DNA from 3 places in the Streptomyces sp. NPDC057617 genome. Region 3 is predicted to be linked to each of the others. Evidence: riboswitches for the same ligand, from Rfam matches in the RefSeq annotation. Region 3 holds a riboswitch; each other region holds the start of a gene.
What was found. Region 3 has a riboswitch for cobalamin ahead of cobN (cobaltochelatase subunit CobN). Riboswitches for the same ligand answer to the same signal wherever they lie in the genome.
Positions count from the first base shown of each region.

Region 1: it holds a riboswitch for cobalamin, as region 3 does, so the genes downstream of both, ACFU9P_RS18060 (ABC transporter substrate-binding protein) here and cobN (cobaltochelatase subunit CobN) in region 3, are expected to answer to the same signal.
Region 2: it holds a riboswitch for cobalamin, as region 3 does, so the genes downstream of both, ACFU9P_RS08660 (ribonucleoside-diphosphate reductase subunit alpha) here and cobN (cobaltochelatase subunit CobN) in region 3, are expected to answer to the same signal.

Region 1 covers NZ_JBHVGV010000006.1:392,292-395,559, reverse strand. The annotation lists gene ACFU9P_RS18070 (amino acid permease) at 1-459, shown strand, start outside; gene ACFU9P_RS18065 (Mov34/MPN/PAD-1 family protein) at 595-1,008, shown strand; cobalamin riboswitch at 1,004-1,131, shown strand; gene ACFU9P_RS18060 (ABC transporter substrate-binding protein) at 1,180-2,184, shown strand; gene ACFU9P_RS18055 (FecCD family ABC transporter permease) at 2,329-3,268, shown strand, end outside.
Region 2 covers NZ_JBHVGV010000002.1:691,142-694,409, reverse strand. The annotation lists gene mctP (monocarboxylate uptake permease MctP) at 1-1,000, shown strand, start outside; gene ACFU9P_RS08665 (GNAT family N-acetyltransferase) at 1,093-1,629, shown strand; cobalamin riboswitch at 1,665-1,807, shown strand; gene ACFU9P_RS08660 (ribonucleoside-diphosphate reductase subunit alpha) at 1,952-3,268, shown strand, end outside.
Region 3 covers NZ_JBHVGV010000017.1:90,768-94,035, forward strand. The annotation lists gene cobN (cobaltochelatase subunit CobN) at 1-1,906, opposite strand, end outside; cobalamin riboswitch at 1,940-2,095, opposite strand; gene cobG (precorrin-3B synthase) at 2,159-3,268, shown strand, end outside.

The sequences.
Region 1 (3,268 bases), on a different contig from region 3:
GAGGCGCCCAAGGCCTTCGGCAGGCTCAACTCCCGCAAGACGCCCGCCCTCGCCATCACCGTCTCCGTCGTACTGATGGGGATCGGCGTGGTCCTCAACTACGTCGTCCCGGAGAAGGCGTTCGGCTATGTGACCTCGGTGGCCACCGCGGCCGGCATCTGGACCTGGATGATGATCCTGATCAGCCATATCCGCTACCGCCGCGCCGTGGAGGCCGGGAGGCTGCCCGCCTCGTCGTTCCCCGCCCCCGGCGGCGCGCTGTTCAGTTGGGTCGCGCTGGCCTTCCTGGCGCTGGTGACCTGTCTGATCGCGTACGACAAGGACGCGCGGATCTGTCTGTATGTGGCGGCCGTGTGGGCGGTGGGGCTGGCAGTCGGCTGGCAGACGCTGAAGCGGCGCGACCCGGCTGCTGTGCTGAAGGTCAGTGCAGCCGGCAAAACCAGCCCGTCCGGCGATTGAGACCAGCCCGTCCGGTAAATCCAGCCCGTCCGGCGATTGAGGACACCGCGTGGGCCGGCTCCGTCGTACCGGGGCCGGCCCACGCACGCGTACCAGGGCCCGCCCGCACCCCATCGCCCCGTTTATATTCTCTGCATGCTCACCATCACCCAGGCCCTGCACGACCAGATCGTCGCGCACGCGCGAGCCGACCACCCCGACGAGGCCTGCGGTGTCGTCGCGGGCCCCGCGGGCAGCGACCGGGCCGAGCGGTTCATCCCCATGCTCAACGCCGCGCGCTCGCCCACCTTCTACGAGTTCGACTCGGCCGATCTGCTCAAGCTCTACCGGGAGATGGACGACCGCGACGAGGAGCCGGTGATCATTTACCACTCCCACACCGCGACCGAGGCCTATCCGTCCCGTACGGACATCACCTACGCCAATGAGCCCGGCGCCCACTATGTGCTGGTCTCCACCGCGGACACCGACGGCGAAGGCCCCTTCCAGTTCCGCTCGTACCGGATCGTGGACGGCGAGGTCACCGAGGAGCCCGTCGAGATCGTCTGAGAGACTCGACGCAGAAACTTAGGCGGCAGGACCCAGGAAGCCGGTGCGAAACCGGCGCGGTCCCGCCACTGTGACCAAGCTCCGCTTGGCAGCCAGGAACTGACCTGCCGCCTTTCTCCCACCAGCCAGGGGACGCGGAAATCCCCCGGAGGAGGCCCTGTCGTGTCTGCCGTGCCCCGGCGCCGCCGCGCGTTCGCGCCCGCCGTCGTACCAGCCGTATCCGTCGCACTGGCCCTGCTGCCGCTCACGGCCTGCGGCGGCCCCACCGCCGACGGGTCCACGCAGGGGAAGCCCGCCGCGCCCGGCTTCCCGTACACCGTCACCAACTGCGGGGTGACGACCACGTATCAGGCGCCGCCGAAGCGCGTGGTCACCATGAACCAGCACGTCACCGAGATCATGCTCGCGCTCGGTCTGGAGAAGTCCCTGGTCGGCACCGCCTGGCTGGACGACCGGATCCTGCCCGCGTACGAGAAGGCGTACAAGAGCGTGCCGGTCCTCGCCGAGGAGTATCCCTCCAAGGAGAAACTCCTCGCTGCCGCACCCGACTTCGTGTACGGCGGGTACGCGAGCGCCTTCGACGCGAAGGACGGCCGTAGCCGCGACGACCTCAAGGCGGCCGGTATCAACACCCGGCTCAACCTGGAGAACTGCACGGACGGCCGGACCTCGATGGAGGACGTCTACCGCGAGGTCGAGGAGACCGGCCGTACTTTCGGCGTCCCGGAGCGCGCGAAGCGCTGGATCGCGGACGCGCGCGCCACGGTCGCGTCCACCGCGGGCGGACTGAAGGGCGTCAGGCCCGTGCCGGTCTTCGTGTACGACAGCGGCGACCGCACCGCGTTCACCGCGGGCGGCAAGGGCATCGGCAACGAGCTGATACGGCTGGCCGGCGGCCGCAATGTCTTCGCCGACCTCGACAAGTCCTTCGGCGACGCGACCTGGGAACAGGTCGTGGCCCGCCGCCCCGAGACCGTCGTCATCTACGACTACGGCTCGACGACGGTCGCCCAGAAGGAGAAGCGCCTCCTCGACGACCCGGCCCTGAAGGACATCCCGGCCATCAAGAACCGCAGCTTCGCGGTGATGCCGCTGTCGGACGTGGTCCTGGGCGTACGAGCGCCGGGCGCAATCGAACGCCTGGCAACCCAACTCCACCCGGCGCGGACGAAGTAACGTCCGATGCCCAGCGATCCCGAGCCTTCGCCGGCGGCGAAACCAGCCGGTCCGGCATTCGAGGACACCGCGGCAAAACCAGCCCGTCCGGCGTTTGAGGACACCGGGGTCCGGGGCGAAGCCCCGGTTTCGGGAAGGGGCGGGGTGGGGGAGAAGCCCGCCGCAGGCGCTCCCCGGAGCTCCGCCGGAACCGGCTCGGAGGCTTCGCCCACGCCCCCGGCCCCCGCCCGGCCGCAGCCCGGGGCCCGGCGGCTTCGCCTGCCCCTGGTTCTCGGCTGCCTCGCCGTCGCGCTCTGCGCCGCCGTCGTCGCCGCGCTCGCCCTCGGCTCCGTGTGGATTCCGCCCGGGCAGGTCGTCGCGGTCCTCACCGGGCGCGCGGAGCCCGGCCCGTTCCGGACCATCGTGCTCGATGTGCGGCTGCCGAGAGTGCTGCTGGGGGCCGTCGTCGGGGGCGGGCTGGCCGTCGTCGGGACCGTTCTCCAGGCGCTCGTACGGAACCGGCTCGCCGACCCCTTCCTGCTCGGGATCTCCTCCGGCGCCTCCACCGGTGCCGTGCTGGTCCTCGTGCTCGGCATCGGCGGCGGGGTGACCACCACCGTCGCGATGCCCGCCGCCGCCTTCGCCGGGTCGCTGCTCGCGCTGGCGCTGGTGTACGGGCTGGCCCGGCGCGGCTCCACGATGAGCGGGGGCGGGCTCGTCCTCGCCGGGGTGGCCGTCTCGTACATCCTCTCCGCGCTCACCACCCTGATCCTGGTCGTCTCCGCCAGGCCCGAGCACTTCCAGGAGGCCCTCTACTGGTCGCTGGGCGGCCTCGGCAGCGCCCGCTGGGCCACGCTCGTACCGCCCGCCGTCGCGCTCGTCGCGGGCACCGCCCTGCTCATGGCACTGGCCAGGCCGCTCGATCTGCTGCTGGCGGGGGAGGAGGGCGCGACCGTCCTAGGGCTCGACACCTCGCGCTTCCGGGCCGCGGTCTTCGTACTCGCCTCCCTGGTCACCGCCGTGATGGTCGCCGCGAGCGGCGCGGTCGGCTTCATCGGGCTGCTGGTGCCGCACGCCGCGCGGATGGCCGTCGGCGCCGGGCACC
Region 2 (3,268 bases), on a different contig from region 3:
GGCCATCATCTACATCCCCATCAAACTGGGCGGTTTCGACGACATCTTCGCCAAGGCGGGCGAGGCGTTCGCGCAGCCCAATCCGGCGACGGGCGCGCCACGCGGAGCGCTCGTACCGGGCGACGCAGGGCAGTGGGGCTATGCCACCCTGGCGCTCGGCTCCGCGCTCGCGCTCTTCATGTATCCGCACTCCATCACGGCGACGCTCTCCAGCCGCAGCCGCGATGTGATCCGGCGCAACACCACGATCCTGCCGCTGTATTCACTGATGCTGGGGCTGCTGGCGCTGCTGGGCTTCATGGCGATCGCCGCCGGGATCAAGGTGGACAACGGGCAGTTGGCGATCCCGCAGCTCTTCGAGAACATGTTCCCGGCCTGGTTCGCGGGCGTGGCCTTCGCGGCCATCGGGATCGGCGCGCTGGTGCCGGCCGCGATCATGTCGATCGCCGCGGCGAATCTCTTCACCCGCAATATCTACAAGGACTTCATCAGGCCGGACGCGACCCCGGCGCAGGAGACCAAGGTCTCGAAGGTGGTCTCGCTGCTGGTGAAGGTGGGCGCGCTGGTCTTTGTCCTGTCCATGGACAAGACGGTGGCGATCAACTTCCAGTTGCTGGGCGGAATCTGGATCCTCCAGACGATGCCGGCCCTGGTCGGCGGCCTGTTCACCCGCTGGTTCCACCGCTGGGCGCTGCTCGTCGGCTGGGGCGTCGGCATGCTGTACGGGACGGCCGCGGCGTACGGGGTCGCGAGCCCCACCCAGAAGCACTTCGGCGGATCGTCGGCGGAGATCCCGGGGATCAACGAGATCGGCTACATCGGTCTGACGGCGTTCGTGCTGAATGTGGTGGTGACGGTGGTGCTGACGTTCGTGATGCGGGCGGTCAAGGCGCCCGAGGGCGTGGACGAGACGAGCCCGTCGGACTACACGGCGGACGCGGGGGATCCGGGGGTACGGGTCGAGCCGGCGAAGGCGGCTTCGGGCGATCCGGTGCACTGAGGGTCTCGTGTTCCGACCGGGCCGCCGCGGCTTCCTCGCTGGTGAGGAGGGCGCGGCGGCCCGTTGTCGTACCCATGGCGCACACTCGGTGCATGGACTTCACGATCAGAGAGGCCGAGCCCGGGGAGTACGCGCGGCTCGGCGAGATCACCGCGCGGGCGTATCTGGTGGACGGGCACCTGGACTTCGGTGAGGACGACCCGTATCTGTACACGCTGCGGGATGTGGCCACGCGGGCGGCCGAGGCGGAGGTGCTGGCCGCCGTGGACCCGGACGGGACGGTGCTGGGCGGGGTCACCGTTGTCCTGGCCGGCGGGCCCTGGGCGGACATCGCGCAGGACGGCGAGGCCGAGTTCCGGATGCTGGCGGTCGACCGGGCGGCCCGGGGCAGAGGCGTCGGCGAGGCCCTGGTCCGTGCCTGTGTGGCGCGCGCTCAGAACACGGAGGGCTGTATACGGCTGGTCCTCTCGACCCAGGCGTCCATGCGGCAGGCCCACCGGATCTATGAGCGCCTCGGCTTCGTCAGGACCCCCGAGCGGGACTGGGAACCGCTCCCGGAACTCCCGCTGCTCGCCTATGTCCTGGACCTGCCCGGCGCCGCCGACGGTGGTACGCCCGGGGGCGGCTGACCATACCCGACACTACATCTGGGGGGTGGTGCGGCTTCCAGCCACCAGATGTATGCTCGACCTCGCTGTCGACGCAGGGGAATCCGGTGCGAATCCGGAACTGTCCCGCAACGGTGTGCTGTGGTGCGCTTTGCCGTGCCCGCGAGTCCGAGCGCCTGCCGACGGTGCGTCCGGGTCGGCCGATCCGGGCGCCGAGACGTCCGGGCCTCGCGGTTGGGCCGGTGGACGCCGCGCCGCGTGCTGCCCGGGTCCCGGGGGTACGGCGGTGCGCGCCCCCGTATCCCCTCGCGCCGGCCCGGAGCCGAGCGAGGGAGAGCACCACGTGACCATCGCGCCAGCGGATCCGGCGGCAGCCGCTCCGGGAACCACCGGGCCTGATGGACCCGCAGACGGGCCGACCGACGGGCAAATCGGTGAAGCGGCCGACGGACCGGGCGCCGCGCTGCTGCGGGTCCTGGCCGAACTGACCGCCGATCTGCCCGACGCCGACCCCGGCAGAGTGGCCGCCGCCGCACTCCGGGGCCGTAACGCCCGGTCGGACGAGGCCGAGCTGCGCGGGCTCGCCATCGAGGCGGCCGCGGGTCTGATCGCCGAGGACCCGTCGTACTCCCGGCTCGCCGCCCGGCTGCTCGCCCGCGCCATCGTGGAGGAGGCGGCGGGCCAGGGCGCGGTGTCGTTCTCGGCGTCGGTCGCGGTCGGGCACCGCGAGGGCCTGATCGCGGACCGTACGGCCGGTTTTGTCGCGCTGCACGCCGCCCGGCTCGACCGGCTGGCCGATCCGGCGGCGGACGACCGCTTCGGCTACTTCGGGCTGCGTACGCTCCACGACCGCTATCTGCTCAGGCACCCGCTGACCCGCCGGGTGATCGAGACCCCGCAGCACTTCATGCTGCGGGTGGCCGCCGGGCTCGCGGAGGACGAGTCGGCACGGGCGCTGGACGAAGTCGCCGCGCTGTACGGGCTGATGAGCCGGCTGGAGTATCTGCCGTCCTCGCCGACCCTCTTCAACTCCGGTACGCGCCACCCCCAGATGTCGTCCTGCTATCTGCTGGACTCCCCGCTGGACGAGCTGGACTCGATCTACGAGCGGTACCACCAGGTGGCCAGGCTCTCCAAGCACGCGGGCGGCATCGGCATCCCGTACTCCCGTGTCCGCTCGCGCGGTTCACTGATCCGCGGCACCAACGGGCACTCCAACGGCATCGTCCCTTTCCTCCGCACCCTCGACTCCTCGGTCGCCGCGGTCAACCAGGGCGGCCGGCGCAAGGGCGCGGCCTGTGTGTATCTGGAGACCTGGCACGCGGATCTGGAGGAGTTCCTGGAGCTGCGCGACAACACCGGCGAGGACGCCAGGCGTACGCACAACCTCAATCTGGCGCACTGGATCCCGGACGAGTTCATGCGCCGGGTGGAGGCGGACGGCATGTGGTCGCTGTTCTCGCCCTCCGATGTGCCGGAGCTGGTCGATCTGTGGGGCGAGGAGTTCGACGGGGCCTACCGCGACGCGGAGGCGGCGGGCCTGGCCCGCAGGACCGTCCCGGCGCGCGAGCTGTACGGCAGGATGATGCGCACCCTCGCCCAGACCGGCAACGGCTGGATGACCTTCAAGGACGCGGCGAACCGTACGGCCAACCAGACC
Region 3 (3,268 bases):
GCGCGATGTCGCCGTACGATTCGGCGCGCGCCATCGGCGGTACGAGATGGTCCACCAGCGTCGCGTGCACGCGCCGCTTGGCCTGCGTACCCTCGCCCGGGTCGTTGACCAGGAACGGGTAGATCAGCGGCAGATCGCCCAGCGCGGCGTCGGGGGCGCAGGCGGCGGAGAGCCCCGCGTTCTTGCCGGGCAGCCACTCCAGATTGCCGTGCTTGCCCAGGTGGATCATGGCGTCGGCGCCGAAACCGCCGTCCTCGCGGGCGGCCTGGATCCAGCGGTACGCCGCCAAGTAGTGGTGCGAGGGCGGCAGATCGGGGTCGTGGTAGATCGCGATCGGGTTCTCGCCGAAGCCGCGCGGCGGCTGGATGAGGATGAGGAGATTGCCGCGGCGGAGGGCGGCCAGGACGATGTCGCCGTCCGGGTCCCCGCCCGCGGCGGCCCGGCTGCGGTCCACGAACATCTCGCCGGGCGGCGGGCCCCAGTGCTCCTCGACGGACTCCCGCAGGGCGGCGGGGAGCTGCCCGTACCAGCGGCGGTAGTCGGAGGCGGGGATACGGACGGGGTTGCGGGCGAGTTGCTCCTCGGTGAGCCACTCCTGGTCGTGGCCGCCGGCTTCGATGAGGGCGTAGATCAGTTCGTCGCCGTCGCCGGATTCGAGCCCGGGGACGGCCTCCGTACCGAAGTCGTAGCCGGCGTCACGCAGTTCGCGCAGCAGGGCCACGGCGCTGGCGGGAGTGTCCAGGCCGACGGCGTTGCCGATACGGGAGTGCTTGGTCGGGTACGCGGACAGCACCAGCGCGATGCGCTTGTCCGCGTTCAGGCGATGGCGCAGCCGGCCGTGGCGTACGGCGATCCCGGCCACCCGTGCGGCCCGCTCGGGGTCGGCGACGTACACCGGGAGCCCCTCGGGGTCCAGCTCCTTGAACGAGAACGGGACGGTGATGAGCCTGCCGTCGAACTCCGGTACCGCCACCTGCGACGCCGCGTCCAGCGGCGACAGCCCCTCGTCTGAGGCCTCCCAGTCGGCGCGGCTGCTGGTGAGGCAGAGGGCCTGGAGGATCGGTACGTCGAGCGCGGCCAGGGCTCCGGCGTCCCAGGCCTCGTCGTCACCGCCGGCCGAGGCCTCGGCGGGCCGGGTGCCGCCTGCGGCGAGCACGGTGGTGATGATGACGTCGACGCCGCTCAGCGCCTTCAGCAACTCCGGCTCGGGGGCGCGCAGGGAAGAGACGAAGACCGGCACGGCCCGGCCTCCCGCCTCCTCGACAGCCTCGCTCAGGGCGTCGATGAAGGCGGTGTTGCCGCTGAGATGGTGCGCGCGGTAGTAGAGCACCGCGACGATCGGCCGGGCGGCGCTGACGAAGGTGAGGGTCTCCACCCTGCGGTGGACCCGGCCCCAGGTCGGCGCGGCGGCCGGCGGCTCGAAGCCGTGGCCGGTCAGCAGGACCGTGTCGGAGAGGAAGCGCGCGAGCTGCTCCAGATTGGCGGGACCGCCGTGGGCGAGATACGCGTGGGCCTCGGCGGCGATACCGATGGGGACGGTCGAGGCCTCCATGAGCTGCGCGTCCGGGGCCTGTTCGCCGGTGAGTACGACGACGGGGGGACGGGCGGGGGCGGCGCGCAGGGCGTCGGCGAGGGGGTTCTGACCGGGATCCTGGCCGGGCGAGGGGTGGCGGTCGGGCGAGGGGTGGCGGTCGGGGGCCGTGTTGCCGAGGAGGAGGTCGATCCCGTCCTGCCAGGCGCGCAGCCCGCCCAGGAGGCGTACGACCACGAGGTCCACGCCCTCCAGCAGTCCAGGCAGTTCGTCGAGCGCGAGCCGGGCGGGGTTGGCGTACCGGTATGGAACCGGCCCGCCCGCCGCACGGGCGCTGAGCAGATCGGTGTCGGACGTCGACAGGAGCAGAATCATGCGGCGTCTGCCTTCCTCGGGGTCCGCGCCCCGGGCGGTAGGGAGGACGGCGGGAGTTCCTGGCTCACCCGGCGGCATACGCATGCCGGGCTCACAGTGGCGGGACCGCGCCGGATTCGCACCGGGCTTCCTCCCCTGACGCCGTCACTGGCGTTGACGGGCACGGGACCCGCCGTCTGCATAGTAGGTGCAGCAGGTCACGGGCGGGGAGGGCGCCAGGACGGGCCGGAGGGGGTGCGGGGGTACGTGGGTATGCTCGCCGCCATGCCGCCCACCTCGCCAACACCCGCGAACCGGGACGAAGCCCACCCGCGGGACGGGGGGACCGCTTCGGCCCGGGATCCGCTACGGGATCCGCCGCCGGGACCTGCCGGGGGCCCGCTCGCGGATCCTGTCAGGGGCCCGCTCCCGGGCCCTCTTGGGGACCCTCTTCGGGGTTCTCTTCGGGGTCCAGTGACCGGTGTAGCTCTGGGGCCCGCGGGTCCCGTCCGGGAGGGCGGTGACGCCTGTCCCGGTGCGCTGCGGCTGCACACCGCGGACGACGGACGGCTGGCCCGACTGCGGCTGCCCGCAGGACTGCTGACGTACCGTCAGACCGAGGCACTGGCGAGCGCGGCCGAGCGCCTGGGCGACGGACATCTCGACATCACCTCACGGGGCAATGTGCAGCTCCGGGGCCTGGGCGCGGCCTGCGGCGATGAACTCGCGGCGCTGCTGCGCCAAGCCGGGCTGCTGCCCTCCGAACGGCACGAGCGCGTACGGAACATCGTCGCGTCACCGCTCTCCGGACTCGACGGACACGGCGAACTCCCCGCTGAGCGCTTGCAGTTGTGGGCGCGCGAACTGGACGGACTTCTCTGTGCCAGCGAGCCCGCGACCGCCCTCTCCGGGCGCTTCCTCTTCGCCCTGGACGACGGCCGCGGGGATGTCGTGGCGCTCGGCGCGGATGTGACGTTGCTCGCACGGCGGGACGGTACGGCGATGGTGCGTACCGGGGCGAACCGGGCGGGCCTCCTCGTACCCGCCGCCGACGCCCCGAGAGCCGCGCTGCTGGCTGCGGAGACGTTTCTCACGGTGGCGGAGGCGGGTGGTTCCGGTGCCTGGCGGGTACGGGAGCTGCCGCCCGGCCATGGACTGGACGAGGCGGTCGCGGCGCGGCTGGCGGACGCGGGGATCGCGGCCGAGTACGCGGCGGGGGTCCCCGTAGCCCCCGTAACTCCGGCGGCGGGCGCGGAACCCCCGGCTCCGGGGCTGATCCGCTCCCCCGACGGAACCGTTGCGCTGTCCGTGTACGCACCGCTGGGACGGCTCAGCGCGGCACAGTGGCGGTTGCTGACGACGGCGGGGGGCGAAGCGGCCGGG